3 regions of the Marinifilum fragile genome follow, and region 1 is predicted to be linked to each of the others. Evidence: riboswitches for the same ligand, from Rfam matches in the RefSeq annotation. Region 1 holds a riboswitch; each other region holds the start of a gene.
The links. Region 1 has a riboswitch for cobalamin ahead of ACKPCA_RS08545 (TonB-dependent receptor plug domain-containing protein). Riboswitches for the same ligand answer to the same signal wherever they lie in the genome.
Positions count from the first base shown of each region.

Region 1 (3,293 bases):
GCAGCATTAGGTGGTTCTGTTTCTGAAATGATAGATTTTGATTTGGGATTTTCATTCAATAATCAAGGGAAAGATTACAAAACGGGTAGTCACAACTTGTATGATGAGAAGTATGCAAAATCTATTTTGGATGAAAGTTCATATGGAGAAAGAATGGTGAATACACAATTCACTACCTATAATTTAAATACTCGATTAGGAATTACCCTCGCAGAGGATTGGAAGATTAACCTGAACGGCGGATACTACAGAGGTGATGACATTGAAACTCCTGGTAATTTCTGGCATACCGAAGGAATGGACTCTAAAGATATTGAACGCTTTACAACGGGTTTTGATGTAGTGGGGAAAATCAAAAATCATAACATCATGTTTTCACCATTCTATTCAAACGAGGAGAATAAAACGATTGATGTGGGTTCTGATGGATACGGTGATTTTGAAAGTGTTTATAAAAACTATGGATTCCAATTGACAGATTCCTACCAAATAGGAAAACACAACCTTGCCTTTGGTTTGGATAATAAAACCGAAAAATACGAAAGTACCAACTTCGATACCAGTGGAAATATTGAAGCTCCTTACCAACCAGATTATAAAAACATTGCTACAGGGCTCTATGCACAATTGCAATTCAAATTATTAAACGACAAGTTGAATTTGATGCTTGGAGCAAGAGGAGATCATATCAAGTTTAAACTGGAAGCTGATGATTTGTTAGGAAACACAAAGAAAAATGAGGACTACTCGGTTTTTACTAAAAATATTGGTGTAAAATATAATTTAATTGGTGACTTATCAGCACACGCAAGTTGGGGTGATGCTTTTTTGGCACCTAAGGCATATCAAGTAGCAGGGGAATACACCAGAGGTTCTTCAAAAACAGTAGGAAACCCGGATTTGGATCCTGAAAAATCAAATACAACAGACTTTGGTTTGGCTTATAATAATTACAGAAAAGGTGTCAATTTCGACCTTACTTATTTCAATACGCATCACAAAGATAAAATCATCAGAAGTTCCTTGCCTGATTACAGTACAACCTATATTAATGCGCAAAGTGCAGATATGGATGGATTGGAACTAAGCGCTTCTTATGATTTTGGTGCATTAAAAGACTATGATTATTCCTTGCGATTGTATTTAAATTATACTCATTTGATTGATGCAACAGTAAAGTATACTGATGCGCAAGGTAATCCGCTGGAAGGCGAAATGAGGTTTGTTCGAGATAACACCGCTTCATTTGGTGTTGAGTACGATAATCTTAAAGGATTTTCGACAAGATTGAATGGAAGATATATTGGTCACAGATACGAGAATAACTACATGTACTTGGCTGATTATTCCAATTGGCCAAATATTACCAAAGAGCCAATTGTTTTTAATGGGAAAGAGGTGCGTCCTGATTTAGTGAATGAAGAATTGTTGCGTCACCCGGTTTCTTATGTTTTTGATTATTCGGCCAGCTATTCTTTTAACGAGAACTATACTGTTGGATTTTCAATTTCAAATTTACTAGATGAAAATTATACTGAGAAAGATGGATATAATATGCCAGGTAGAGCATTTATGGCAAAATTCTCATATCAGTTTTAAGATTTAATATTTACGCCAAAACAAAGGGAGTCTATCTTAATAGATTCCCTTTTTAGTATAAGTGAATATTTTGTTAACGACTGATGGACAGCGTGATTTAAAATGGTTTGTGAATAGTGGATTTGTTAGTCTTTTTTTTATAGATTTGCAGCGCAATTGGTTCTCGTACATTTGTTTCTTAACAAATTGAGATGAAAAGGGAATCCGGTTCAAGTCCGGAGCTGTTCCCGTAGCTGTAAGTTCTAATAAAGCTTTTTGATTTACCCTTTGCCACTGTCCCGATAAATCGGGATGGGAAGGCCTCAAAAAGTAGAACAAGCCAGAAGACCTGCCAGTGCAAAAAAAAAGTCATTGCTTTCGGGACAAGAGTAATAAGGCAAAAGGATTCATTTTAAAGTCGATTTCGACTCAATCTCTTTTATCTACTCCCTGTTAGTTTTGCATTAGTGTAGTCAATTTTAATTTACATCAGTAATGAAAAAAAACATTGTAACAGCTTTTGCATTGCTTTCGATTTTCAATTTCTCGCTTAAGGCGGAAGAAAATCCAGAAAATGCTACCGACACAACATCAGTTCGACACCTAAACCTGTCTGAAGTAAAGGTTAATGCGTCGCGAGTAAATGCAAAAATGAAAGATCTGCCACAAAAGGTAGACGTTATTTCGAAAAGAGTTATTGAATCGTCGCCAGCAACAGATATTGCAGGATTGTTAAAGAGCAATGGAGCCATTGATATTCAGCAATACCCAGGGGTAAATGCAGGAATCGGTATTCGTGGATTTGCTGCTTCAACGTCAAGTAAGTATGCAGTTATTTTAGTGAATGGTAAGCCAGCTGGAACTGAAAATATTGCAAGTATAGATTTGAATAATGTTGAACGTGTTGAAATACTAAAAGGTCCTTTTTCATCTCAATATGGGTCAGATGCTATGGGTGGTGTTGTGAACATTGTAACCAAAGAGAGTGATGGTGAATTTAAAGGAAATGTAAGTTTCCAATATGGAAGCTTCGATACTTTTAAGGAAAACATTAGTATTGGTGGAGCTTTATCGGATGGATTAGATTTTGATTTGTCTTATGCCATTCATAATCAAGGAAAGGATTATAAGGTAGGAGATAATAATCTGTATGATGAGGGTTATGCAAAAATGATTTTGGACCCAACGACCTATGGGGAAAGGATAGAGAACTCTCAATTGCAAAAGCATACAGTAATTGCACGATTGGGAGTTAAACTTTCGGACAGTTGGAAATTAAATTTAAATGGTTCGTATTTTAAAGGTAAAAAAATTGAAACCCCAGGTACGTTCTGGCATATCTATGGAATGGATTCAAAGGATATGGAAAGATATACCACAGGTTTTGATCTTATCGGAAAACAAGGGAATCATAACATTACATTTTCGCCTTACTATTCGGAACAAGAAGAAGAGAATTTTGATATAGGAAATGATGGTTATGGAGATACCAAGTATACTTACAAAAATTATGGTTTCCAGTTGAATGATGCAATTCAATTGGATGATCATGTTTTGGCGATTGGAATCGATAATAATTCACAGAAATATGAAAGTTTGAATTATACAACAGCAGGTAGTTTAGAATCTCCATTTCAGCCAGATTACTATAACATTGCAACAGGAATCTATTCTCAGTTTCAGATGAAATTTTTGGAAGGAAAATTCAATGTTTC
Region 1 covers NZ_OY781962.1:2,154,831-2,158,123, reverse strand. Annotated here, with positions in the region: gene ACKPCA_RS08550 (TonB-dependent receptor plug domain-containing protein) at 1-1,599, shown strand, start outside; cobalamin riboswitch at 1,754-1,949, shown strand; gene ACKPCA_RS08545 (TonB-dependent receptor plug domain-containing protein) at 2,074-3,293, shown strand, end outside.

Region 2 (3,293 bases), 1.3 Mb from region 1:
TTCAGTCCGATTTGGATAAGGTGGTTTTGAATATGAAAAAGAATAACCGCAAAGCTCTGATGAATAACAATTATTGGTTATCTGTATTGACTAAGTTTTACGAAACGGGAGAAAACAGAATGTCGCCCGAATATTTCGACAATGTGATTAATAATGTGACCACAAAAGAAATTGCTAAAGCAGCTAAGAAATTCCTAAAAAAGGCTGATATATTGGATATAATGTTTTTGCCGGAGACTAAATAAATGAAAAGCTTGCTTTAAATATAGTTGTAGTGAAAAAACAAAGAACTGAACAAGCTTACTTTTTTAATAAAGAGGCAAAGTAGGGAATGGTTATTATCAGAGAATTAATTAAACATCAGTAAAGAGGAGTTGATTTATGAGGCTATGCAATGTCATTTAAATGATGGTAATCGTAGTTCGGCTAAAAGTTAAACTAGCTCTATTTATTTTGGTGTAGTATTAAATATTAAGAATGAGAAATTTATTATTATTAGTAGTTGTTTGTTGTTTTTTTTCATGCAACAAAGAATCAATTAGAATTTCAGGTAAAATTGAGGGTGTAGGTGATTCTAAAATAGAATTAAAGCTGAATACCAAAAGCGAGAAATCAAAAACAATCTTATCGGATGTTCAACTTAAAGACGGGGCGTTTGATGCATTTATTGAAAATGTAAAACCACCTTTTAAGATGACATTGGTAGTTGATGCAGAGAAAGAATATGATATCTGGATATTTCGTTATGGGAAGTTTAATTTTGAGATAGATAAAAAAGAATTGGTTATTGTTAATAATTCTTTTGAGAATACAGAATACGATCGGATTTTAAGAAAATATCAAAAAGCTTACATGGACAGTTTAGCAGAAAAAATTAGTTGGGTGCAAACTCACAAATCCGAAGAGAATTTATGTGAAGAGGATGAAGGTAAACTGTTTAAATATCGTAAAGAAATAAAGAAGGCTGTTACTCTTCGTAAAAAATCAATTCTAAGTACTTACAGAAAAGAACCTCAAAATCCGATTGCTATGGCTTTGATATTTGATGAATTTGAAAACTTAACATCATGGCAGAAGGAAGAGTGTTTGAAAAATGCAAGTAAGTATTTTTCTGATTGTGCAGTCAATTGGCAATTGAAAAATTAAACAGATTAGAAAAAAGAGCTGGTCTCAAAAGTAGTGGAGCGTTGGGGATTTGAAAAATCTTATAGATATCTCTCCAAATATAAAATCTTTATTAGGCAGCCTCTTCATAAAGTCTGTAATGTATTGAAATATTTATTAGAAAATGATATTCTAACTAAGTTAACTGGTTATGTTTGAATAGCCATGAATGAGAGCAGAGGTAAAACGAATAATTTCCCATGCACATTTATCAATTCGTTCTCTGCTCTCAAACTCTAATAAAATTGTTGAAATTAAGAGATATATGGGTTGGGTTTAAGTCCTTCCCGAAGAGAAAGGATAAAAGCCGTTTCAGAAATGAAACGGCTTTTTTATGCAATAAACTTTCCTGCTGAAAAGCACACTTGCCAGTAAGAAAATAATATATACTTTTGCGACAGTAATGGTTCTAGTTGCATCTTCATGTGCAATAGGATTAAAAGGGAATGCAGTGAAAATCTGCAACAGTTCCCGCTGCTGTAAGTCTGGTTCCAGAGTTTTGGGATCGCGGTTTTTATACTACAGCCACTGTTCGATTTTAGATTGAATGGGAAGGCATAAAAATCAGGATAAGTCAGAAGACCTGCCATCACAACGATTAAACATTTTGCTTCCGGGACAGAAGTTTATGTTTGGGACTTATTGGTTTTAATGTTCTGAATTATTCTCGTCGTTCATAAGGATTGCAAAGTGAAGTTATTAATGTTTTAATATCTTGCTATGCAAAAGATTTATGTTGTAGCTATTATGCTACTGATTTCAGTGACTTTCGTTAATGCACAGAATGCTGTGCTAAAAGGGGTGGTAACCCAAAAAAGTAACCAACAAGCAATGCCTGGTGCTAGTGTATATTTCTCAGGCACTACTACAGGTACAGCGACAAATAACAAAGGCGAATACCAGATTAAGAATTTAGCACCAGGGGATTACGATTTGGTTGTATCCTTTTCGGGATATAGTCGTCAAAAGCAGAAAATCACCATTAAGGAAGGTGTCAATGTTCTAAATTTTACAATGATAGAATCCAAAAGTCAGTTGGGAGAAATTGTTGTAACTGGAACTGGTACCGCGCATCATTTAAAAACAGCTCCGGTTCAAACTGAATTGATTAATAAAAAAGCCATTGCAAGTGCAGGAGCTTCAGATTTTAACGAGTTGATGATGAATGTAAGTCCATCATTTGATTTTAATCCAGGAACAATGGGAGCCATGATGACCATTAATGGTTTGGGAAATGACTTTATTCTTGTGCTTGTTGATGGCAAACGTATGTATGGAGATGTTGGTGGAAATACCGATCTAAATAGAATTAATCCTGATGATGTTGAGCGTATTGAAGTATTAAAAGGTGCATCTTCTTTACTATATGGATCGGATGCTATTGCTGGTGTTGTAAATATCATTACAAAAAAATCAAAACAAAAGGTAAATGTTTCCAATACGAGTCGTATTCGCGAATATCGGACTTATCAACAAAGCAATACGGTTGATCTTAACCTGGGTAAGTTCTCATGGAATGGAAATTTTAACCACAAAAGAAGCGATGGATGGAAATTAAGTCCTTTTGAAATCAAAAAAGGACAACTGATTGAAACGGATAAAAGAGCACAATATGAGTACAACGATTTTACTTTCGCTCAAACTTTAAAATTTCGTGCCACTAGGAAATTGGAGGTTTATGCCGGAAATTCATTTTTCAAAAAGCATGTTATAAGACCTACTTCTATTTATAAATATGGTTATTTCTATACCGATAAGTCTTTTGAAGCAGGAGCCAAGTATTTATTAAATAAAAAAGATTACGTATCCGTTGACTATAACTTTGATCAGTACAGATATTATTATCGATACAATCAAGATTACAAGAGTTATAAGAAAAGTGATAAAGACATTCAGAATGATCAAAGAATGAGCAATTTTAGAATGAAATATGTAAATGTCATTTCTAAAAATAACACTCTTACTTTAGGTGCAGATTATCTGAGAGAGAAAATGGTATCTGAAGATCGTTTGGTAAACGGAAAGGCTGAGGCCAAAACAATAGCTTTATATGCTCAAGAAGAAATCAAGTTGCTTGAAAAACTTCAGTTGGTAGCAGGAACCCGTTACGTAAAGCACAATGAATTTGG
Region 2 covers NZ_OY781962.1:3,421,646-3,424,938, reverse strand. Annotated here, with positions in the region: gene ACKPCA_RS13660 (M16 family metallopeptidase) at 1-245, shown strand, start outside; gene ACKPCA_RS13655 (DUF4369 domain-containing protein) at 478-1,146, shown strand; cobalamin riboswitch at 1,552-1,769, shown strand; gene ACKPCA_RS13650 (TonB-dependent receptor) at 1,885-3,293, shown strand, end outside.
Region 2: it holds a riboswitch for cobalamin, as region 1 does, so the genes downstream of both, ACKPCA_RS13650 (TonB-dependent receptor) here and ACKPCA_RS08545 (TonB-dependent receptor plug domain-containing protein) in region 1, are expected to answer to the same signal.

Region 3 (3,293 bases), 610 kb from region 1:
AATTAATATGGTTGAATTTCGTGTGGCTTGCACCGTTTCTTTTACGTTGAAAAGTGGTACACTTACTGTAATTAGCCAATTGGTATTGGTTTCTCCAATAGTAACAGGTTGATATACCCTAATAACAGGTACTTGAAGAAATTGAGAATGAACTTCGCTGTGCATTTTTTTACCACTTGCCAACACCTCTCGTATCCCATCTGCATCATTCAAATGATCAATACTTTTACCAATAAAACTTTCCTCGGGATGTGATATACAGAATCCTTGTTCGGAAATAATACTTACATAGGCTCTTCCCAAATCTTCATTATCGTAAAAATGTTGCTGAAATCGATACAGATCCAGATCAGCACCCAACACCCCAATAATACGATTGCTACGTTCAACCGGAACCAGAATAGAACTTATTAAACGATCATCGGATCCCTGATAAGGGACAGATATGTTCTCATTTTTACTTTGCAGAAATTGAATCGCCAATTGATTGTGTATTAGATTCAAATCAGATTGGTAGAAAGAAGAATCTATCTGATCATTTCTTCTATTTAATGAATCAATAGGAATGTACCAAACTGCATTAATTTCGTTTCTCAACTTCAGTTTGGTGATCAGCGCATTATTAATTAGCGCGGATTCCTTCGTGTTCATATCGATAGTTTCTTCTATCGATTCGGCTAGCATTTTTGTACGCAAAATGCTTTCATCCAATTCTCTTTTTACAATCAAAAAACTATTTTGTGCTTTCGATAAAGCCAGATCCACGCTCATTTTACGGGCGGTAATGGTCATTTTATCCCCAATCAAATAAGCTACCGCACCAAATGCCAAAATGATAACCGCTCCTATAAAGATGATGGATTTGTTACGAAAATTCATTAATTCCAGATTTTTAAAAGCACAAAACTTATTAATAAGCAAATATTTACAAATATGAAATGATGTCATTTCAGAAATAGAGTACAAAAGTAATATATAGAATGAATTAGAAATGAATTTCGATAAATTTTACAAATAAGAAGCTTAAAAGGATTCAAAATTAGATAGATAACATATGATCATATAAGAATAAACAATTTACCCTCAATTAAACTGGCAATTAATACAATACCGAAAGACATTGATTAACAAAAACTTATTGCAGCAATATATATTTTCCAAATTCAAACCTGTTAATTAACATACAGCAAAAGCAATTCCCTTTATTTTATAATCAATAAAAAAGAATACATTTGCAAAGCTTTTGGTGCTCTGTTTGCATTCAGCGAATGGAGTTAAAAGGGAATCCGGTGTAAATCCGGAACAGTACCCGCTACTGTAAATCTCGTTAATATCCTATGATATTAATTCGTTCTCAACAGTCAAAATCCACTGTTCTATAGGGATGGGAAGGAGTTGAGAATCGGGAAAGTCAGGAAACCTGCCAGGAGATATTGTTTAATTATTGCTTCCGGGAAAAGAAGTTAATGATGATTTGAGTATATTTTCTGATTTCATTCATCTCACATATTCCAGGAATGCATTAGTATATTTTTACTATGCATAAGATTTTTTGCATGTTGTTAATGCAGGTAGTATGTTTCACTGCATTCTCACAAAAATTTAGCCTTAATGGCAAGGTGTACAACAAAAACACCAAAGAGGGAATCGATTTTGCTTTCGTTTACCTCGATAGTTTGAATACAACAACTACACAAAAAGATGGGCAGTATGAGTTAACCAATGTAGCAAAAGGCAAATATCATCTATGTGTTTCAGTTCTTGGATACGAAAAATTCTGTCAAGAAATTGAGTTAAGCGCTTCCCAAAGTTTCGATATTGGGCTTCAGCCAAAATCTTTTACCATCTCTCCAATAGTTGTAACTGGTACAGGAACACATTATAAAATTGATAATGTGCCTGTTCAAACCGAAATCATTACAAAAGAAGACATTGCTGATATCTCAGGGAGAAATGTAGAGGAAATCATTTCGGGTATCTCCTCCTCTATTGACTATACCACTAGTTCGATGGGTTCCAATATCAAAATTAATGGTTTGGGTAAAGATTACGTGTTGATCCTTTTGAATGGCAAACGACTAACAGGTGGGGTTGGCGGATATGCTGATTTAAATAGAATTAACTCAGCCGATATTGAGCAAATTGAGGTGGTAAAAGGTGCTTCCTCTACCCTATACGGATCCGATGCTATAGCTGGAGTGGTCAATATCATCACCAAAAAAGTAAAAGGTAAATTATCAGCAAGTAGTAGTTCTCGCCTGGGTGCTTATGGAGATTTCAAACAGCTAAATTCCTTCACATTTAGTAAAGGAAAACTATCTGGTAAAACTACTTTTAACCACAAACAAAAGGCTGGATACCAATTGAATTCTTTGAAATTTAATAACAAATGGGAATCCAATCACGATTTGCCATACCTGATTCATACCTACTACAAACCAGTAAACAAAAGTAAATCTTATACCATTAGCCAATTTTTAGAGTACGAAATGAACAAAAAGTTGAGTTTTAACATGGACTTGTCCTGGTATGAAAAGACTTTGTACTTCCCATTCAAAGCTCAAATGCACAATTACTATTACAACAACAGAGCTATTTCGCTAGGCGGAAAGTATAAATTGAAACACAAAAATTACCTGAGTTTCAATTTTGATGCAAACAACTACTTGTATTACACCGAATATCCATACAAATACAACGAAACCTATATTACCAGCACCGATGTAATCAAGAAGACCTATTATCCGGGCGATCGATTTAAAAATTCGGATGAGATAAATGTAATCTCACAAGTGAAAGGCATTTTTAATATCGACGACAAGAACAAACTAAGTTTTGGCACTGAAATTAAAGGCGAATACCTTGAAGCGGAATACAGGTTAACCACACCTAAAGTTGATGCCTATACTTACTCATTGTATGTTCAGGATGAAATAAAATTAAGTGGCAAATTAGATTTGGTTGCAGGTCTTAGAACACTATACCACGATAAAACCGGTTTCTCAGCAACCCCAAAGCTGACCATGATGTACAAAGAATCTAAATTCACTCATAGGTTCACCTACTCCAATGGCTTTAAAAGTCCTACCTTAAAAGAGTTATACTATTATTACGAAAGCAACCGTATGGGCATGTATCGCCTATACCTTGGTAATGAAAACTTGAAAGCTCAGAAATCACATTATCTTGCATTATCAACTGAATTCAAGGCTAATAAGTTTAAAACAGGATTAAACGTATATCTAAATAGAATCTACGACAAGATCGATTATAAAATTATTCCTACAACATAC
Region 3 covers NZ_OY781962.1:1,547,574-1,550,866, forward strand. Annotated here, with positions in the region: gene ACKPCA_RS06045 (histidine kinase) at 1-879, opposite strand, end outside; cobalamin riboswitch at 1,228-1,442, shown strand; gene ACKPCA_RS06050 (TonB-dependent receptor) at 1,539-3,293, shown strand, end outside.
Region 3: it holds a riboswitch for cobalamin, as region 1 does, so the genes downstream of both, ACKPCA_RS06050 (TonB-dependent receptor) here and ACKPCA_RS08545 (TonB-dependent receptor plug domain-containing protein) in region 1, are expected to answer to the same signal.